Regions from separate parts of the Paenibacillus sp. SEL1 genome, predicted to be linked through region 2. Evidence: riboswitches for the same ligand, from Rfam matches in the RefSeq annotation. Region 2 holds a riboswitch; the other holds the start of a gene.
What was found. A riboswitch is a leader RNA that binds a small molecule or an ion and turns the genes downstream of it on or off. The one in region 2 is predicted to bind cyclic di-GMP.
Positions count from the first base shown of each region.

Region 1: another riboswitch for cyclic di-GMP. It lies ahead of ACYCSE_RS11255 (collagen binding domain-containing protein); the one in region 2 lies ahead of ACYCSE_RS15140 (glycosyl hydrolase).

Region 1 is NZ_CM137723.1:2,452,610-2,461,611, reverse strand. It holds gene ACYCSE_RS11290 (YcnI family copper-binding membrane protein) at 1-404, shown strand, start outside; gene ACYCSE_RS11285 (stalk domain-containing protein) at 642-1,889, shown strand; gene ACYCSE_RS11280 (winged helix-turn-helix transcriptional regulator) at 1,982-2,365, opposite strand; gene ACYCSE_RS11275 (NAD(P)H-dependent oxidoreductase) at 2,555-3,229, shown strand; gene ACYCSE_RS11270 (TIGR02328 family protein) at 3,333-3,713, opposite strand; gene ACYCSE_RS11265 (DUF445 domain-containing protein) at 3,747-5,003, opposite strand; gene ACYCSE_RS11260 (AraC family transcriptional regulator) at 5,597-6,478, shown strand; cyclic di-GMP riboswitch class I at 6,529-6,609, shown strand; gene ACYCSE_RS11255 (collagen binding domain-containing protein) at 6,835-9,002, shown strand, end outside.
Region 2 is NZ_CM137723.1:3,333,214-3,342,215, reverse strand. It holds gene ACYCSE_RS15170 (sugar transferase) at 1-11, opposite strand, end outside; gene ACYCSE_RS15165 (CpsD/CapB family tyrosine-protein kinase) at 97-783, opposite strand; gene ACYCSE_RS15160 (YveK family protein) at 764-1,513, opposite strand; gene ACYCSE_RS15155 (helix-turn-helix domain-containing protein) at 1,841-2,209, shown strand; gene ACYCSE_RS15150 (hypothetical protein) at 2,263-2,445, opposite strand; gene ACYCSE_RS15145 (hypothetical protein) at 2,758-5,055, opposite strand; gene ACYCSE_RS15140 (glycosyl hydrolase) at 5,104-6,678, opposite strand; cyclic di-GMP riboswitch class I at 6,692-6,772, opposite strand; gene ACYCSE_RS15135 (sugar phosphate nucleotidyltransferase) at 6,929-8,305, opposite strand; gene ACYCSE_RS15130 (hypothetical protein) at 8,568-8,705, opposite strand; gene ACYCSE_RS15125 (UDP-glucose dehydrogenase family protein) at 8,970-9,002, opposite strand, start outside.

The DNA of each region.
Region 1 (9,002 bases), 880 kb from region 2:
AGCGTTTCAGCTTTGTAGCGCAAAATGCAGACCAAAATACCGCAGCACCCTGGGACGCCTTCCAATATTACAGTGACGGAAGTATCGTGGAATGGACAGGTGACGAAGGAAGTAATAATCCACATTCCATTACTGAAATCACGGCGGATGCCACGTCAGCAACTCCTGCCCCTGCCGCAGACAGCGGACACGATTCAGCGGGCACGGCAGCAGGCCATACGAGCACAGATGCGGCTAAAGATAGCAGCAGCCCCGCACCTGCTTCGAACAATGCTGTAGAAGCTACACCTGCCGCTTCTGCTCCAGCCAGCTCTGCTGCACAAACGACAGCACTCGTCCTCTCGATCATTGCAGTCGTTCTTGGTGCCGCAGCTGTCGGCATTGCACTCAAGCGCCGCAAGTAATCTGGGTTACGGATAAAGGTTAAGACCGTTTTAAAAAGAAAAGCTGACACCTATTAAAAGGGGTCAGCTTTTTTGGTATGAAAGAAAACGATAATATTCAGCTTAAATACATACTTAGATTCATCTCATCCTATTATTTCACATTCACCTTTCTATCATTTTTTTGGTAAAATAGGTAGAACCCTCACGATTCTAACATGATAGCATTGCAATCTATTGAGCATAGGAGATCATAGGATGAAAATCGTAAATAAGGCTCTGTTATCTAGTGCTATTTTTCTGAGTACCACAGTCGGTATCTATAGCCCCTTGGCACAAGCCGAGGCCAGCAAGATCAGCATTATGCTGGACGGATATCCATTACCGTTCCCCGTACAACCTGCCATGATGAACGGCACGACCATGGTTCCCTTTCGCGCTATTTCTGAGGCGCTTGGCATTACAGTGAAATGGGATCAAGCCAGCCAAAGCATCACCGCTACCAAAGCGCAAGGCTCTGCTACCAAGCAGGTGGTTCTAAAGATGGGTAGCCGCAATGCCACAGTGGACGGACAAACGGTTCAACTAACAGCCGCTCCGCAAACCGTGCACGGTAGCACCATGATTCCGCTGGGCTTTTTCGGGCAGCAGTTTGGAGCCACGGTGAACTGGAACCAGGGAACACGGACGGTCTCCATTACATCGCCACGTGAAGCTATGTATACAGTAGGCTTCTATGCGCTGTCTTCCTTTGACCAAAAATCCAAAATACCGGATTTTAACGCAGTTGCCTTCGGCTGGAGTCGAATTGATACGAACGGACAATTTACGACAAACGGCAAGGAATACAAATGGCCTCAAGCCGCTGGAACCGTAACGCCGGAGTCCATTGTGCAGGAGGCAGACAGCCAGGGGACTTCCCCTTACCTGATGGTCTATTCCGGAGATGGCAATCACGAGCTGACCAAGATTTTGGAAAATGCGCAGCTTCAAGAACAGACCATTTCCCAAATCGTCAGCACCGCCACCGACAAACAATTTAAAGGCATTACGCTAGACCTGGAAGGATTGGGCTGGAGCGGCGATAAAGCCAAAGCGCGTTCAGACTACAACGCCTTTATTAAAAAGCTATCGGCCAAAGCGCATCAGGCTGGACTCAAGCTCACCGTCGTTCTGCATCCGCTGAACAGCTCTTACTCTGGCTATGACTACAAAACGCTGGGCAATCTGGCGGACGATCTGATCATCATGGCCTATGATTACGGACAGAAGGCTACGCCTGAGCCTTTGGAAAAAGTGGATGAAGCCATACAACTGGCCTTGAAGGAAACCTCGCGGGACAAGCTCATTTTGGGGATTTCGATGGGTAGCGAAAAAGACAGCACCGTTAACGCCAAGATCGGTTTAGCCAAACGTTATGACCTCAAAGGAATCGCTATATGGCGCTTGGGCATCATTGGAGAAACAGCCTGGGCACAGATGAACGAAGCCATCGAGTTTAAATAAGTGTACATTTTATCTCCCTGACCTTATTCCGCCCGCTAATGATTTCTTATGCGTCTTCTATGAAATCATTTGGCGGGCTTTCTTCATTCCCTTTAACAAAAGTGCTTGCCTGATTTGGAAGTTGTCGTCACAGGCTCGCAACCCTGTTCTCCATAGAAGATCCCCCAGTCTCTCATAAAATCCAGCAACGGCCTTAACGTATCTCCTAACGGGGTAAGCGAGTATTCCACACGCGGTGGGTTCTCATTATAAATTTCACGGTGCACAATGCCATCTCTCTCCAATTCGCGCAACTGCAAGGTTAGCATCCGCTGTGTAATATTAGGCAAGGTCCGTCGAATTTCGTTATAGCGCCGCGGTCCTGTGGTCAAATGATACAAGATGACTCCCTTCCATTTGCCGCCTATAACCCCGACGGTTTTCGCTACCGGACATCCAAAATTAACGCTAACTGCATGTTCCATCTCCTGTGCCATGTATACCCCTTCTTTCTGTAGAATGTGTAAACCAATAGCCCCCGACGCATGACAAGGAACAAATATGTGCGTACTTGTTCCCTGCAAAAACTTTCTATATGATAACTATATATTCGATATCAGCTCTCATTATAGTAGCAGAAAACCCATAGAGTACCAACTAAACCCATACCCAAAGGAGTACATTTTATGTCTAATACATCAGCTAAAAAACAGGAAATTCTGGACGCCTTTCTGTTCAGGCACGCCACGAAAGAATTCGATCCCAATCGCATCATACCGGAAGAGGATTTTCAGTTCATTCTCGAAACCGGACGACTTTCTCCAAGCTCCGTCGGTTTTGAACCATGGCAGTTTGTAGTTGTACAAAATCAGGCATTGAGAGAAAAGCTGGCTGCAGTTTCCAGCGGCGGTCAAAAGCAGATTCCTGCGGCTAGCCACGTCGTCCTGATTTTGGCACGCAAGGATGTTCGTTATGATTCTCCTTACGTGGAGTATATGTATAAAGAGGTTAAAGGTATGTCTGAGGAGGACTTTGCCTCACTACCAGGCCGCTATAAGATTTTCCAGGGTGAAAATCAACGCTTACTGGAAAACGAACGTACGTTATTTGACTGGGCTTCCAAGCAAACCTACATTGCCTTAGGCAATATGATGACAGCAGCGGCTCAGATCGGTATTGATTCCTGTCCAATTGAAGGCTTTAACTACGATCAGGTGCATGCCATTTTGGAGAAAGAAGGACTGTTAGAGAACGGGCTGCTCGATATTTCAGTCATTGCTGCCTTCGGTTATCGCGCTCATGAACCCAAGCGGGAAAAATCCAGACAACCACTGGAAAAGGTCACCCGCTGGATTCTGTAATCTAATATCCCGAGTCTCTCCCCCAAACACTGAACACTGAAGCATCAAAAAAGGCGGGCTGCGGCACTTCATCTGAATGATGAATCTACCGCAGCCCGCCTTTTTAGGTCACTTCAATCTCTATTAAAATACCCTTGGAAGCCAGGTTATCCAGGCACTCCTTCATATACTCATCGTCATGCTCCACATATGCACCCGCGCCTGCCAGTTCCTCACCCAGCTCCGCCTCCCAAGGCTCACACTGCTTACCGCGATACAACGGCTGTTCCCATAGTGGATCAACATTGTACCCTCTGCTTTTCATTTCGTCCATAATGAGCCTATGATAGCGCACCAGCAGCATGGGGTGATAATCGAACACATAATTCACGGTGGCGTGTGGCTTGCCCCACCCATTCCCACGCAGGGCACAGCACTCACGATGTTGCCCCAGCAGTTGCGGACGGGGTAACTTGTCGATTAAATGTTCATGCCAAAGCCTCATGCTTCCACAACCCTATCTGTAGCTTTTTCTGGTCTATTGGATTAGCATACGGATACCTGTCAGCACAATGCCGATCAGGAAGCCTGTAACTGCGCCGTTAATACGTATCCACTGCAAATCCTGTCCCAGTTTGTCCTCCATCAGTGCAATCAGGGATTTGTTATCCATCTTGTCTACATTTTCGCGCACCAAGTTACCAATCCGACTATGGTTAGCTTCCACCAGTCCAGTAATACCTTCCACAATTCGCACATTGATCTTGTCCAGCAGCTCGGTATTCCCTCTTAAATCAGTCAGCATCCGATCCAATAGCGGTAAAATATAGGTCTGCACATAGCTTCCGTCTTCCATGTAGTCCAATAAGCGTATACGCAGTTCTTCCATTTTGCCCAGCACTGACGCATCGCCTTCCCAGGCTTCAACAAGGCTATCCTTCCAGCCGTTCAACCCTTCCTGAACCGTATCTTTCGTCGCCAATCGGGTCACCTGCGTCCTCAGACCATCCAGCACAGCCTGACGGCGCGGGTGCTCTTCCCTTTGCAGTTCTGCTACCTGATCCAGCAGGAAATGACGAATCATTTCACCCATACGCTCTTCGTTCAGATAGCCGAGGAATGCGTTCAAAGCAAACTGCATCAGCCCGCTCACCTGCAAACCACTGACAGCCTGCATCCCTAAGGTGCCCAGCGTATAACCCGTTTCGGGTCGCAAAATCCAGGACTCGGCTTGCTTCAGCGTGTAATCCAGTGCCCGGCGATCATAGCCCTTCTCGCTGGTCTGACGAGCAAGCGCCTCCAGCAGCGGTCCGGCGTCAAAGTCAGTCATCTGCCGCTTCAGCTCTGCCACGATGACCGGAGCCAATTCCGCGAGCGGGAGTGACTGGACAAGCCGCTTGGCAAGAACATCTATGGATGCCGCCGCCTCCGGCGTGCGCAATCCTTTTTCCACACCTCCCAGCACCAAATCGGCCAAACGGATATCTGCAATTTTAGACGCGATGCTGTCTTTGTTTAGCAGGTTATTTTCCACCGTACTTACCAATGCATTCGTGAGCTTGTCCCTATTTTTAGGAAGCAGCGCGGTATGTGGTATCGGAATGCCTAGCGGATGACGGAACAAAGCAGTGACAGCGAACCAGTCTGCCAGTCCCCCTACAAGTCCTGCCTCAAAAGCTCCGGCTAACAAACGAGCCCAGCCATATTGCTGGAAGGGCAATGTGGCTGCAAAGCCTGCCCCTAGAATAACGAGCGACCAAGCCGCTGCGGTTTTCGTATTTTTTGGTTTTCCCATCCTGTAATCCTCCAAACTGACTGTCGAGTAAGTAAAGCACTATACCTGTATTACCCATCATATCATTGCCCGTGTCATTTCCAAAGTTGAAAGCACTTGAGATGAAACGCGCAAGGGCACTTTTTGCGTAATTTTTTATGCATATATCTCTCTTTTTTACATTCATGTTTGTGAACAAAATCACAGCACTGGGCCCAAACTCTTATTTTCAATAATAAGCCTTACGAACCATTTTATCAGAACCAAGTCCCATTTTTTTTAAACCGAAAGGAGAAGTGAACAAGAAAGTTGAATGGGCATAAGATACCTTTTTTCAGTACCATGTTGGTATTTGACCTCAGAAAGGATTTGAATCCATGATAACCCCAGATTCTTTCAACAGCATTCGACTTTTTCATATGGATTACCAGGTTATATATCCATAAAAAGTGATACTCCCATAAAATTCAAACACATATTTTGCTATATAGACATATTTGATGTGATAAAATAAACTTTTATAAATAGGGAATCATGTTTAATCAGTCATTATATATTGGTAATTCAAACCAAGATATGCTAGATAAAATTGCTTTTTTGTAAAGGAATTGAATATGACAACAGACCAAAAAAACAACGTGGGCCTCTGGAATGGCGATCCGGTCGTTATTGTACGCACTCCCTCCGCTTTTGCCAAGCAATCCCTTTTGTATATCCAGGAATTAGGCTACTTCCAAAAAACTTCTGCTTTTATGATGGAAAGGAAAGAACTTGCCTCTTTTTTGCTTGTCTTTACGTTGTCTGGTAAGGGAGAATTACTGTACCGGGGCAAGAAATATATCATAAAACCTCAAGATTTGTTCTTTGTTAATTGCGAGGAATATGTTCAATACAGCACCTCCGGTCATGAATCCTGGGAGTTTATCAGCCTGTACCTGTATGGCAATCTGATTGAAAATTTTTACGAACAATTTGCCAAGCATAATAAACCGGTCATTTCCATGCATAATCCGCATATTATATTGGATAAGCTCCATGCTCTGATTTGTGGGCAGTCTGACAGAAGTCTTTCCGCTGAGCTACTAACGTCCAGGCTCATTGGTGAAATACTAACGTGCATTTTGCAACATCCCTATGATCATCCGTGTGTGAATGCTGAAACCCTGAGCGAAGTACGTCGGGTACAGCGATATTTGGATCAGTCCTACTGTGAGCGAATAACACTGGACTCGCTGGCAGATATGTTTGAATTAAACAAGTTTAATCTGGCTAAAAATTTCAAAAAGCAGATCGGTTTCTCTCCGATTGATTATCTCATTAATGTCCGTATCACAGCCGCTCAAAGCTGGCTTAAAACCAGTGACATGTCCATTGTGGATATCGCAAGGTACGTAGGGATTCCCAATACGAGCCATTTTATTAACCTATTCAAGGAGCATGTAGGAGAAACACCTCATTCCTTCCGCAAAAAATGGGGGAACCGTTCCAAGTTGTAAATGAGAGGTTACATGAAATCAGTTTGATAGATGATAGACGCACAAGCTATTCAAGTTAATGGCAAAACTGTCGAAAGGCAGTGACGCAAAACTATAGGGCCTTCCTTTCCAGATGGCAGCCAGCTACCAGATGAACGAGCTTTTTATTATGTCTTTTTTACATAGATCCATCACAAATTGCTTTACCTCTCTCGAAGAAAGCCCTGATCGCTATGATCAGGGCTTTTTTTCTATTGGGATAGTCATGTCAGCCTAGCATGCTGAATATACTAATTTCGAACTAGGAGGAGGGAAGGAAAAAAACATAACCGCCGAAGCATTGCCATATTACGATGAATAGGAGAATCACTTGGAGCATGAGAACAAAAATAAATGTAATGATCATTGCCTTATTGCTCATTGTCCAAAGCTTTTTCAGCGCAACGCTGGCTTACGCAGATGCTCCAGCCCCAGAACTGCCGCAGAGTGCTGTATCCGATCCTAACCATACCGTTACGGATGCTGTATACGTTGTCCCAAACCTTGAACCTCCTAGGGAGATTCCTTCAAACACGGTTCCCTTCGTTCAAGGAGCAACCAGTTCAAAGTCTCAACATGATGCAGCTCCGCAGAGCATATTAACGAAGTTGAGCCTGACCGACGAAGCAGGGCGTGTCATTGATGCGGTATATAGTCCAGACAGCCAATTCGACATCGGATCAGCCATCCAACTAGGCTATGAATGGGAGCTTCCTGACAATACCTATAAGTCAGGGGACACCTTCACCTTTCATTTACCAGAACAGTTTGTCATCTACACTGATATCTCATCTCCACTAGTCACTACCGACGGAACCGTGGGATACTTCACAGTAGATCGTCAGGGCAAGGTGATCATGACCTTTAACCAATATGTAGAGAATCATTCCAATGTCAGCGGCAAACTGCAAATCAAAACCGAGTTTACGAAAGAGATGATGAAAGGCAGTACAGAGATCATCATTGTGATTCCAATCAAAGGCGGGGTACAAACGGTCATCGTGAATGTAAAACCCCAGTCAGGGCCAACCCTAAGCAAACAAGGGAAAATAGCTGGCACCAATCAGATCGACTGGACCATTGATGTGAACAAACAGCTAAACACCGTAAAGCATGCCCTCATCACCGATCCAATTCCTTCAGGGTTGGAACTCAGAAGAGACTCTATCCGGCTCTATCATCTACAAGTCAATATCGACGGCTCGACCGTTGTTCGAGACCTAGTGAATGCAAGTGAATATGCCATTGAAGCAGATCAAGCCGGGACAGGGTTTGTGATTCGTTTTCAAGACGATAGCATTAACACGGCCTATCAGATTCAATATTCCACGCGTATTATTGGCGATGAAACTCGTTTCTCCAACACAGCAACGCTTTCAGGAGATGCGATAGAGAACGTTGTTGCTACCGCTACTGTTCAGGTGGAACGTGGTGAATTTTTGTCCAAAAAGGTTGAAAAATATGATCATGCCACACAAACACTCTCGTGGGCCATAAGATATAACTTCAGCGAGACAAAAATTCCCGAAGCCAAAGCTCTTTTAATTGATCATTTCAATAAAACTCAAGAATTGCTGCCCGGTTCTTTGAAAGTATTTAAGGGAAACACACTGGAGGAGCTCCCATCGTGGGCATATACTGTCATCCCAGTTGATTATCCGGACCGCAACGGCTTCAAACTTCAATTCAACTTCGACGTAGATTCAGCCTATACCATCCGATACCAGACTCAAGCCAGAGGCCGTGTCTATGATAATGGAAAAGTTATAAACATCATAACCTCGGATGGAACGCAGAAGATTGTATCGACGGAAATCATAAGCGGAGTTATGACTAAAATGTATGACACACCCAATTACAACACCAAAATCATACCTTGGGTGATTACCATCAATACAGACTTGTACATCATGAAAAATATTGTCATTCAGGATGTGTTTCCAAACGGGGGCTTGGCCTTGTTACCGGACACCCTGAAAATTCAAAGTGTTGACGGAACAACGGAGCTACGTGCACCCACGGATTACGAGCTGATTCCGCTATCACAGGACTATAAACAAGGATTTACGCTCATTTTTCATAAAGCCATTCAGAAGGCTTATACAATCAAGTATTCAACTACCTATAATAATGACTGGAAAACGGATACAACGAAGCCCGAGTTTCGTAATAAATCCCATATAGAATACCAGTTTGAAGACGGAGAAAGATCATCGCAAGAAGTGGAGTGCCCGATCTGGCCGGACTTTATGACACAACGAAACGGTGCCAAGCAAGGAAGCTATAATGCGACCTCCAAGCTCATTACCTGGGACATTAAAGCTAACTACAATCGCAAGATCCTGAATCACGCGGAAGTGAGAGACCCCTTGTTACAAGGTCAGAAGTTACTGCCCGCCTCCGTAAAAGTATACGATATGACCTTGCTGGGATGGTGGGATGGCGTACAAAAAGGGGCTGAAATCCCAGCAGATCAATACACCATTATTCCTCCCTCCGAGCAAAA
Region 2 (9,002 bases):
GAAGAAGACACGTCTCATCACCTCGCTCCTTATTGATAATTATCATTTATACATTGTTAAAAGAATTTTATATACTCTCATTTTCCTCCTTTTTATTCATGTCAGATTGCGTTCCTCCATACCTCTCTCGGCGCGGGTATTCGAACGCTTCACATTATTAAGTACGACACCCAGAATGCGCGCCTTTACTCTTTCCAAATTCGCTTTTGCTTTCTTGACGACATCCTTTTTGACCTTCCCTGCCTGCACCACCAGAATGACTCCGTCACACATAGCGCTTATAATTAAGCCATCCGGAAAGGACAGCAACGGCGGCGTATCCATTAAGATCACGTCATAATGTTCTTTTAGCTCAACCAGCAGAGCATTCATTCTGCGGGAACTGAGCATCTCGGACGGATTGGGCGGGTTCGGCCCGGCTGTAATTGCATGCAGATGGTCAATCCCGGTTTCCTGAACCACATCCTGCCATGCCTGTTGATTGGCAAGCACCCGTGTCAGCCCTGTATGATTACGCAAACCAAACATATGGTGCAAAGAGGAACGACGCAGATCCATGTCCATAATCAGCACCTTTTTCCCCTCTTGCGCATAGGTTACAGCCAAATTGCTAATCGTGACCGTTCTGCCTTCACCCGCCTGAGCGGACGCCACCATCATAACCTCAATCGGCTCGTCTATAGAAGAAAACTGGATGTTAGTGCGAAGCATGCGGTACTCCTCCGAAACGGAAGACTGAGCATGTAGGGATGTAACGAGCTGATTATTGATTAATCGCGGCATATTGCCCTTCACCTACCTGTTTAGGAGTTGTAGTCGAGCTGTCAGAGCGTTTATCTTCTTTTTTCATTTTCGTAATCAGGGATAAGGTAGGCAGACCGAGTTCTTTTTCAATATCCTCTTCATTCTTAAATGTATCATCCAGTACCTCCAGCAAAAATGCCAAACCGATTCCCAACAATAAAGAGGTGACAAAAGCAATAAATATCTGTATAGCGGGATTACTGTTCACGGGAACTGCTGGATCATTCAGACTGGCTTCGCTTAGGATAGTGACATTGTCCATTTTCATGATAGAGGGAATTTGCCGTTTGAATACTTTGGCTACCGCATTGACGGTTTTCACAGCCTTCGTATACGATAAATCGCGGATTGTTACATCCATGACCTGTGAATCACCTGCGGTGTTCACTCTTAATTTTTGCGCCAAAGCTGACGGAGTGACCTTAAGGTCGGGGAAGCTGGCGACCACCTGATCCATAATCGCCGAGGAGATCATAATTTGCTTATAGGAGTTCGTTAAGGCTATATTCGTTTGAACTACACTGTAATCGACGACACCTGCACGATCCGGTCGTGGCGTCTGGTTGATAATGAGCTTTGCGGTAGCTTCATAAATCTGCGGGGTAAAATATACATTTTTTATGCCCACTACAGTACATACCAGCAGTACGATGCTACCAATCAACCACATTCTTTTACGGATCAAACGGATGTACTCTTTCAACTGCACAAGACCAGTCCTCCCTGATTGACTTGTTTTCGATGCAATAACGCTTGTACTGATCCTCTGCATAACGGGGAAAAGAACGATGCATGACCCTCTAATCTATAGTAAAATGTTGTATAATAGCGCATAGAAGGTCTAGCCAGCGAATAAGCACAAAATGCTCAATAATCGGTGGCCTCTTAGGGTATATAAACGAAGACATAAGTGAAAACTATGAAATAAAGATACGTTATGTAACTTACATAACTAATTTATGATACAAAACGTATCTTGTCAAGCGTAAAATTGCTTTTTTACCTTTCTTAACCTTGCCTTCAGGAGGAAAAACAGATGAATTATGGCACCCGCATCGCTGAATTACGAGAACATAAGGGATTAAAACAAGAGGAACTAGCGCAATCCCTCGGAATTACGCGGGCAGCTCTTTCTCACTATGAAAAAAATAGGCGCAAGCCAGATTTTGAGATCCTGACCAAGCTCGCTGATATTTTCGGGGTAACGATTGACTACTTGGTGGGACGTACGAGCCATCCGGCGGCAATACTGGATTCAGAAGTGAGGGAATTTGTGGACCAGCTTGAACTGTCCGACGAGGATATTCTGCAACGTTTCAACCTGACCATTGACGGACGTACCTTGTCCGAGGAAGAAGCCAAACGTTTTATTGCATTTGTCCGAATGGAACGAATGATGGAATAAAGAAAGCTTCCGATTGCTTCACGTCTCGCTCAAGTAAGACCAGCCGTTGGATTTTACACGCGCTTGTCCTTCCGGTATGTGGTTCCCTCAGCGTCGTTTTCTAGCCATTCTGGCATCGTGAACCCACATTGGAGCAAAATGTCCCGGATGTCCAAGTCGATAGCGGCTTTGTCTACTTTCCGTGCGTTGTTTTGAAAAAGAGGGTTGTTCACCCCTAATTCTGTCTCCTTGTTCATTCAGCACTAACCTCGCTTTATTATTCTTGGTCACCGGAAAGAGATTTCCTACAAAACCATGTATGTATAGTCATGAACAAAACTATTATATATGAATACATACCTGCAATGTTGTCGTCTTATGACGAGAATATAAAAGGATTTTCTTATTTTTTTCTTCATTATACGTAAAGTATTGGCAAATCAGAACGATTTTCCAACAAAAAAGAACCTGTCAGGTCCTATTTTCTCCTGATAGGTTCTTTTTTGTTTTATTTCGAAATGATGTTAGGTATTCGTTAACTCAGGTCCTATATACATTCCGATCTGTTATTAAGCGACCTCGGCTGCCTGGGAAACCTGAGTGCCTCCGGTCGCCCGGACTTTGTAGACATAGTGGCCTCCAGCTTTTACTGTGCGGTCTGTATACGTGTTTCCCGCTACTTGCGAGGCAATCACCTGATAGGCCCCGTCGGTCCCGTCAGCACGCAGCACATCATAGGAAGATACGCCTTCTGCCTGAAGCCAATTAATCTTTACCGCCCCATCCTGAACAGAGGCAGCCTTCACCCCTGTTGGGGCTGAAGCTGCGGTCTGATCTGTACTTTTTAATTCCAAAATATATTGTACCGCTTCACCAGGACCCAGCTTTTCTTCAAAATCAAGGGCAGGAGAAGCCTTGAGCCCTGATATGGAACGCTGTGCCTGACTGTAAGTAGAACCTGCTCCAAAACGTTCACCCGTGTACAAACCGGCTTTCGGCATCGTTACCCGTACACGAACGGTCTGCGGGGTAGCTTCGAAATTCACTAGATTCACCAGCAATTTGTCTGAAGTAGCGCCGCTACCTGCCAGCGGTTTAAGCTTGGACGTATCCACTGCACGAACATACACCATCTTATCCTTGGTATCCTCTGGATTCAGCACTGTATAAGTCAGAGGTTTTCCATGGGTGGCATAGGCTAAGCTCAAGCGTCTCATGATCTTAACGCGGGTGTCCTGTCCTTGCCCGAACGGATAAATTTCTGTGTTGGCCGGGTTATGACTTTGCAGATCGAAGCCTGTTTTAAACAGCGTATAATCCTTATAAAAAGCAGCGTGCTGGATAAACATATCGGCAAACCCGATTTGCGAACGCATAATCCGGTCGAATGCGGCCGCTTGTGGCTGACTAGCCCCGTAATCGGGATTGTCCCGATGTGTATCGTTGGTACCGAACTCCGTGTTCAGCATCTTCTTCGCCAGTCCATTGCTGGAACCGCCGAAGGTTTTCAAATTTTGGACGAAGCTGCCGCCGCCCTCTTCATTATACGATTCACCATAGGCGTGTCCATTGGTCAGGTCGGTAACTTCCTCCAGCTGTTTACGCTGCTCTGGGTCCCGTTCCCATCCATCTGGGTCACCGCATTTTTGCGTACCACTGGTTTGATTTTTGCACGCCTTGGTAGAGTACGTTGGCCAGTAGGCCCAGCCCGGTGCTACGGTTTTGAGATGCGGTGCCAATTGCTTGCCTTCTGTATTCAACCACTTGGCCACAGCCAGGTTTACCGCCTTGGAGCGATTAAATAATCCAGGTTCGTTATCTACTTCATAATATTGAAGATAAGAACCGTATTTTTTTACATAATCGCGCAACTTTTGCTTGGCCGTCTCTGGCAGAGAACCATCTTTTTGCAGCTTAATATCACCTGTATATAAATACAAAGCAGACGATTGCATATTATACTGCTTTAACGTTTGATAGTAATCATCCACGTCTGTACATGCCTTGCCCACATTACTGGCACAGGTGACCCTCATGACGTTGCCACTATAAGCAATGCCCAGCCACTTGAGAACGTATGGTAAATGCTTAACTGCACCCTGATCATAATAAAATTCTTTATTGTTCACATTTGTTCCGGTCAGTATATATTTACCGTGTACCGGTTCGGCCGCAGGTGAAGCTAACGTCTCCAAGCTCAAGTCATCCCAAGTCCACCACACATTTTTATCTTCCGCAGAGGAGCAGTATAGGCAGCGCGCTGTCTTTAGCTTGAGTACGTTAACACCGCTTTGCAATTGCTCTTTGGGTATATATAACTCGTAGTTGTTTTTGAAATTATAAGCACTCCCAGTACCGGATACCCCGGCAATCTGAATAATACCGGACAGCTGATGATTTGAAAATACAGCCATTTGCGGGACTGCTTTGCCCGCATCCAAAATCCGAACACGGAATATCATACCATTGGGAGGTATCTGATTCAGCTTATACTGAAGTGTCAGTTCAGGGTTCGTGGACGCATTCAAACCGGGAGGAATATCTCCACTGCTGAGCAATACCGGAACTGTTGTACTCTCTTCTGCTACCGACAACGCTGACAGTGCTCCTTTAGCAGACGATTGGGTAGTGGCAGCTGCTGTAGAAATATCGATATTATCCCTACCGACCACACCTTTGAATTCCGCTGAAGAGTCATCCCTCTGACCCAGCTTCCATACTGGACTGGCAGCCGCTACTTTATCCGTCTGCAATTCTGCGCTTCTTGAAGGCGTGTATATAAACCAAGCAATCATCGCTATAGCTACGACCGCTAGTAGTCCAGATAAAACGACTGTATACCTATGGGATAACCATTTTTTTATCATATGATCCACCCTCTCTCCTCATATTTTTGGACCGGGAAAGAGTATCAATCAAGGAAGAAACAAAGCGTTTCCGGGAATCACCGCTTTCGCTTCATGCTGACTTTCCCACATTAGACGTGCCATCGCGTCGCCCATTTCATCATAGTATTCTACTTTTAAATCTACCATTTTGCCTGCTTCCAAAGTAATACTGCCTTTACGCTCCGTCCAGCTTTGTTTGAACCAGCTGTCAATCACCAACTTGCCGTCTACCCATACACGAATACCATCATCGGATATCGTTGTGAACGTATAGGTCTCGCTATATTGTGGTTTGATTTTACCCGTCCAGCGAACCGAGAACTGATCGGCATTCACCTTTGGATCAGCTGCATTGGCGCGCCAGTTGTAGTCCAGCTTGCTATCTGTACGGATCAAAGCAGGACTTCCATTCAAATTCATATTGTTAAAATATTCGCCCTGAAGCCCGTTCACATATACCACATCAGGAACGGAAGGAGGGGTCGGAGCCGGGATAGGCTCACTTTGTCCCTCGTCCGGTAAGGTCGGTACATCTGTCCCAGGTTGTTCGATTGCTGCCAGCCCATTCTTCACATCATCCCGTGTCAAACTCTTCGAATCATTCATATAATCCTGTATTTGATTTGTTGTGTTATTCTCGGTCAGCATCTTGCCCCAAGTCATGGAATATACCCATTTAGGCTGAGCCTGCAACACCTCAGAACTAGGCATCTCACCATGCTCCCCAATGGCAATCGGCTTATTCCGTGCCAATCCAAGCAAGCCTTCGTAATGACTTTGCTTAAAATCATTGTTGTAAATGTCTACTGCCAAAATGTCCACTTTGTCATCCCCCGGGTATTTCGGGGTATACGGAACAGTATACGAATTGGGCGCATTCGGACTCCATACCCACAGCAGATTGTTCAATTGATGTGTGTTTGTAAAACGGTCATACATGATATTCCATAGCTGATTGAAATTAGTTTTGTTTCCCCACCAGAACCAGTCACCATTCATTTCGTGGTAAGGTCTCCACAAAACCGGAACCCCTGCATCACGAAGCTGCTTTAACGAAACAGCGACCTTATCCAGATCGGCAATGAGGAGGTTATACTGCGTAGTACCTGGGGTCACGTATTTGTTGAACTCTGTCTGACTTACTTTCGCCTGTACATTGGCCCAAGTCAGTGGCCTACCCGGTAGCGCTTCATGAAAAGTCATCGTCACAATACCACCGGATCTGCTCCAACGGATAGCACTATCGACGACATTTTTACGTTGTGCTGCTTCCGTAGCGTCAGATTGACCAGAGATAGCTCCCATCTCATAGCCGTGTACACCAACATATGCCTGACTGATTTTTTGGACCTTGTTACTTAATTCATCCGGACTTTCCAAATAATCATGCTGACCGGTGACTATTTTTTCCCCTGAGATGTTGAGTAAATAATTGTATAGTTCACGGGCCTGAATAGAAGCGTCCGAATTAACAGGTTGTAATGAAGCAGCATTCGCCACAGACAGAGAATCACCAAAACCGACGGGCAACAATGAAAAAAGCATAACAACGGGGAGTACATGACGTATCAGTCGATACAGAGGAATAAAATTGAATCTCACTTTCGCTCTTCCTTTCGGTAGCCAGGCTGCCATCCTTGTAGAAGGCCCTTTAGCTTTGCGTACCTGCCTTTCGACAGGGCTGCGTTTATCGTTGGAAGGAGTTTGGATTCCTTCTTACCCTAAGTATCGACTTTCTTTTACCAAAATTTAATAGGTCATGTTCATGAATTTACAGGTTTTCGCCCAATTTCGACAGTTTGAGCTATGAATTTTCATGAATTCGTCTTTTTTTTCGTTTTTACGAAAACAATTATGAGATAAATTGGTGACGGGAAATTTCATTCCAATCCATACAAAAGCGGACAATATCCTCTTCAACCAATTCAGAACCAGTCTGCACCTCAATAAAATCCACATCGGTCACAGCCAAAATGCTATGCTTCGTTCCTTCAGGAATGCGAACTACATCACCAGCTTTTACTTTGTGCAGCTTCTCATTCAAAATAATTTCCGCTTCACCGCTAATAATGGTCCAAATTTCACTCCGTTTGAAATGAAGCTGATAGCTGATATTTTTGCCTTTCCGTACGCGGATTCGTTTGGTCAATACCTCGTTACCCTCGTCATACTTGACATAATCCACAACCCGATACTGCCCCCAACGACGTTCTTCATACATTGGACGCTGATCATGAGCCTTGAGCACTTCCTTAATGCGAGGACTTTCAGCCTTATTGGTCACAAGAATACCATCCGGGCTAGCGGCTACAATCAGATCATTCGTTCCAATGATCGCCACAGGAATGTCTAACTCGTTAATAAGACTCGTATTGACGCAATCCTCCGTTACTACACCTCTGCCCACTTGTTGATTAGACATTTCTTCTGTGAGCGTATTCCAGGTGCCCAGATCCTTCCAAAAACCATCATACGGAAGAACTACGATATCCTTTTCCTTCTCGACTACTTCATAGTCAAAGCTGATTTTTTCCAGAGATGCGTATTGCTTTTGCATTTCTTCATAATTCAGCGGCAAACCCTTGGATGCCAAGATATCCAGCAAATAACTTAATTTGAATGCAAAAACCCCGCAGTTCCATAGAGCATTGCGTTCAATCAGACGCTCCGCCTGCTCCCGGTCGGGTTTCTCTTGAAAATGGCTCACTTCGCGGTAGCCAGTGCTACCTTGGGTGGCATCGTTTTTCGGAATAATGTAACCATATTTCTCTGAAGGATAGGAAGGGACAACCCCGATTAAAGCAAGCTTGCCTTCACTCTCCTGGAGTGTATGTTCCAGCTGGGCTACGGAAGCGAAGAAAGCATCCTCAACATAAGGATCTACAGGCAAAATAGCTATAATTTCATCAGGGGAAACACCAGCAATGGAATATAGATAAGTCGCTGTCAGCGCAATCGCAGGAAAGGTGTCTCTGCGTTCCGGCTCAACAATGATGCGCGTATTCGGCCCGACCTGACTCTGGATCATTTCGACCTGTGCTCTCCCTGTCGCAATAAACGAGGATTCTGATAATCCGTTGTCTCCCAATTGTCTCCATACCCGCTGTACCATGGATTCCGAAATCCCCTCTGGGCTCTCCAGTACCTTCAAAAATTGTTTGGAACGGGAATCGTTGGACAAAGGCCATAATCTTTTACCGGAACCACCAGACAAAAGTACGAGCTTCATAACTCTCCACTTCCTCTCTATATTGGTTGGATGATCGGATGGGGCAAAGTTGAGTAGCCCGCTACGGGCTGGATTTGATCTTACGATCGCTGTTGCCGTGGGATTCTTTGGATTGTGTAAGACATTTATATGTAAGAATCCCAAGTCAAAGGCGACCGCTCCGCTTCTCCAGATTCAAATCCATTCCTGCGCTACTCAAAAATGCATCATGCCGATCATACCGTTTATTGCAAAAGGCACGACCGGACATTATTAAGTCCGGTCAGCCTGTAAAAATCTCACGCTTTCGGTGCTTGCACGCTGTGCTTGCAAGCTTCAAGTAATCGAGGTTTCGTAACGCCTTGCCCAGATTGCCTTCGGCAACCGCAATGGCGTACTTGATCGGAAGGAGCGGCTTCAACCGCGCCGCTCCCTCCGATACGCCCTTCCTACTCCCCCCATAAGGTGGGAGTTTAAAAACTGTGACTCCACGGCGAAAAGCAGCGGAACGGGCAGAATTGTTCTGAAGAAGCGTCAGCGTTTGCCTTTATCCCCGGATTTTAACCTTTGAATGTTTTATATAATCCAGAAAATCCGGGGGTAACAGCAATCGGAAGAACAATCTGCACGCGCAGCGCCTTCAGCGCCTCCAACACCGCCACAGTCACTTTTTAATCTGTCACTTTTAAACTTCCACTTTATCCCGATTCCACCCACT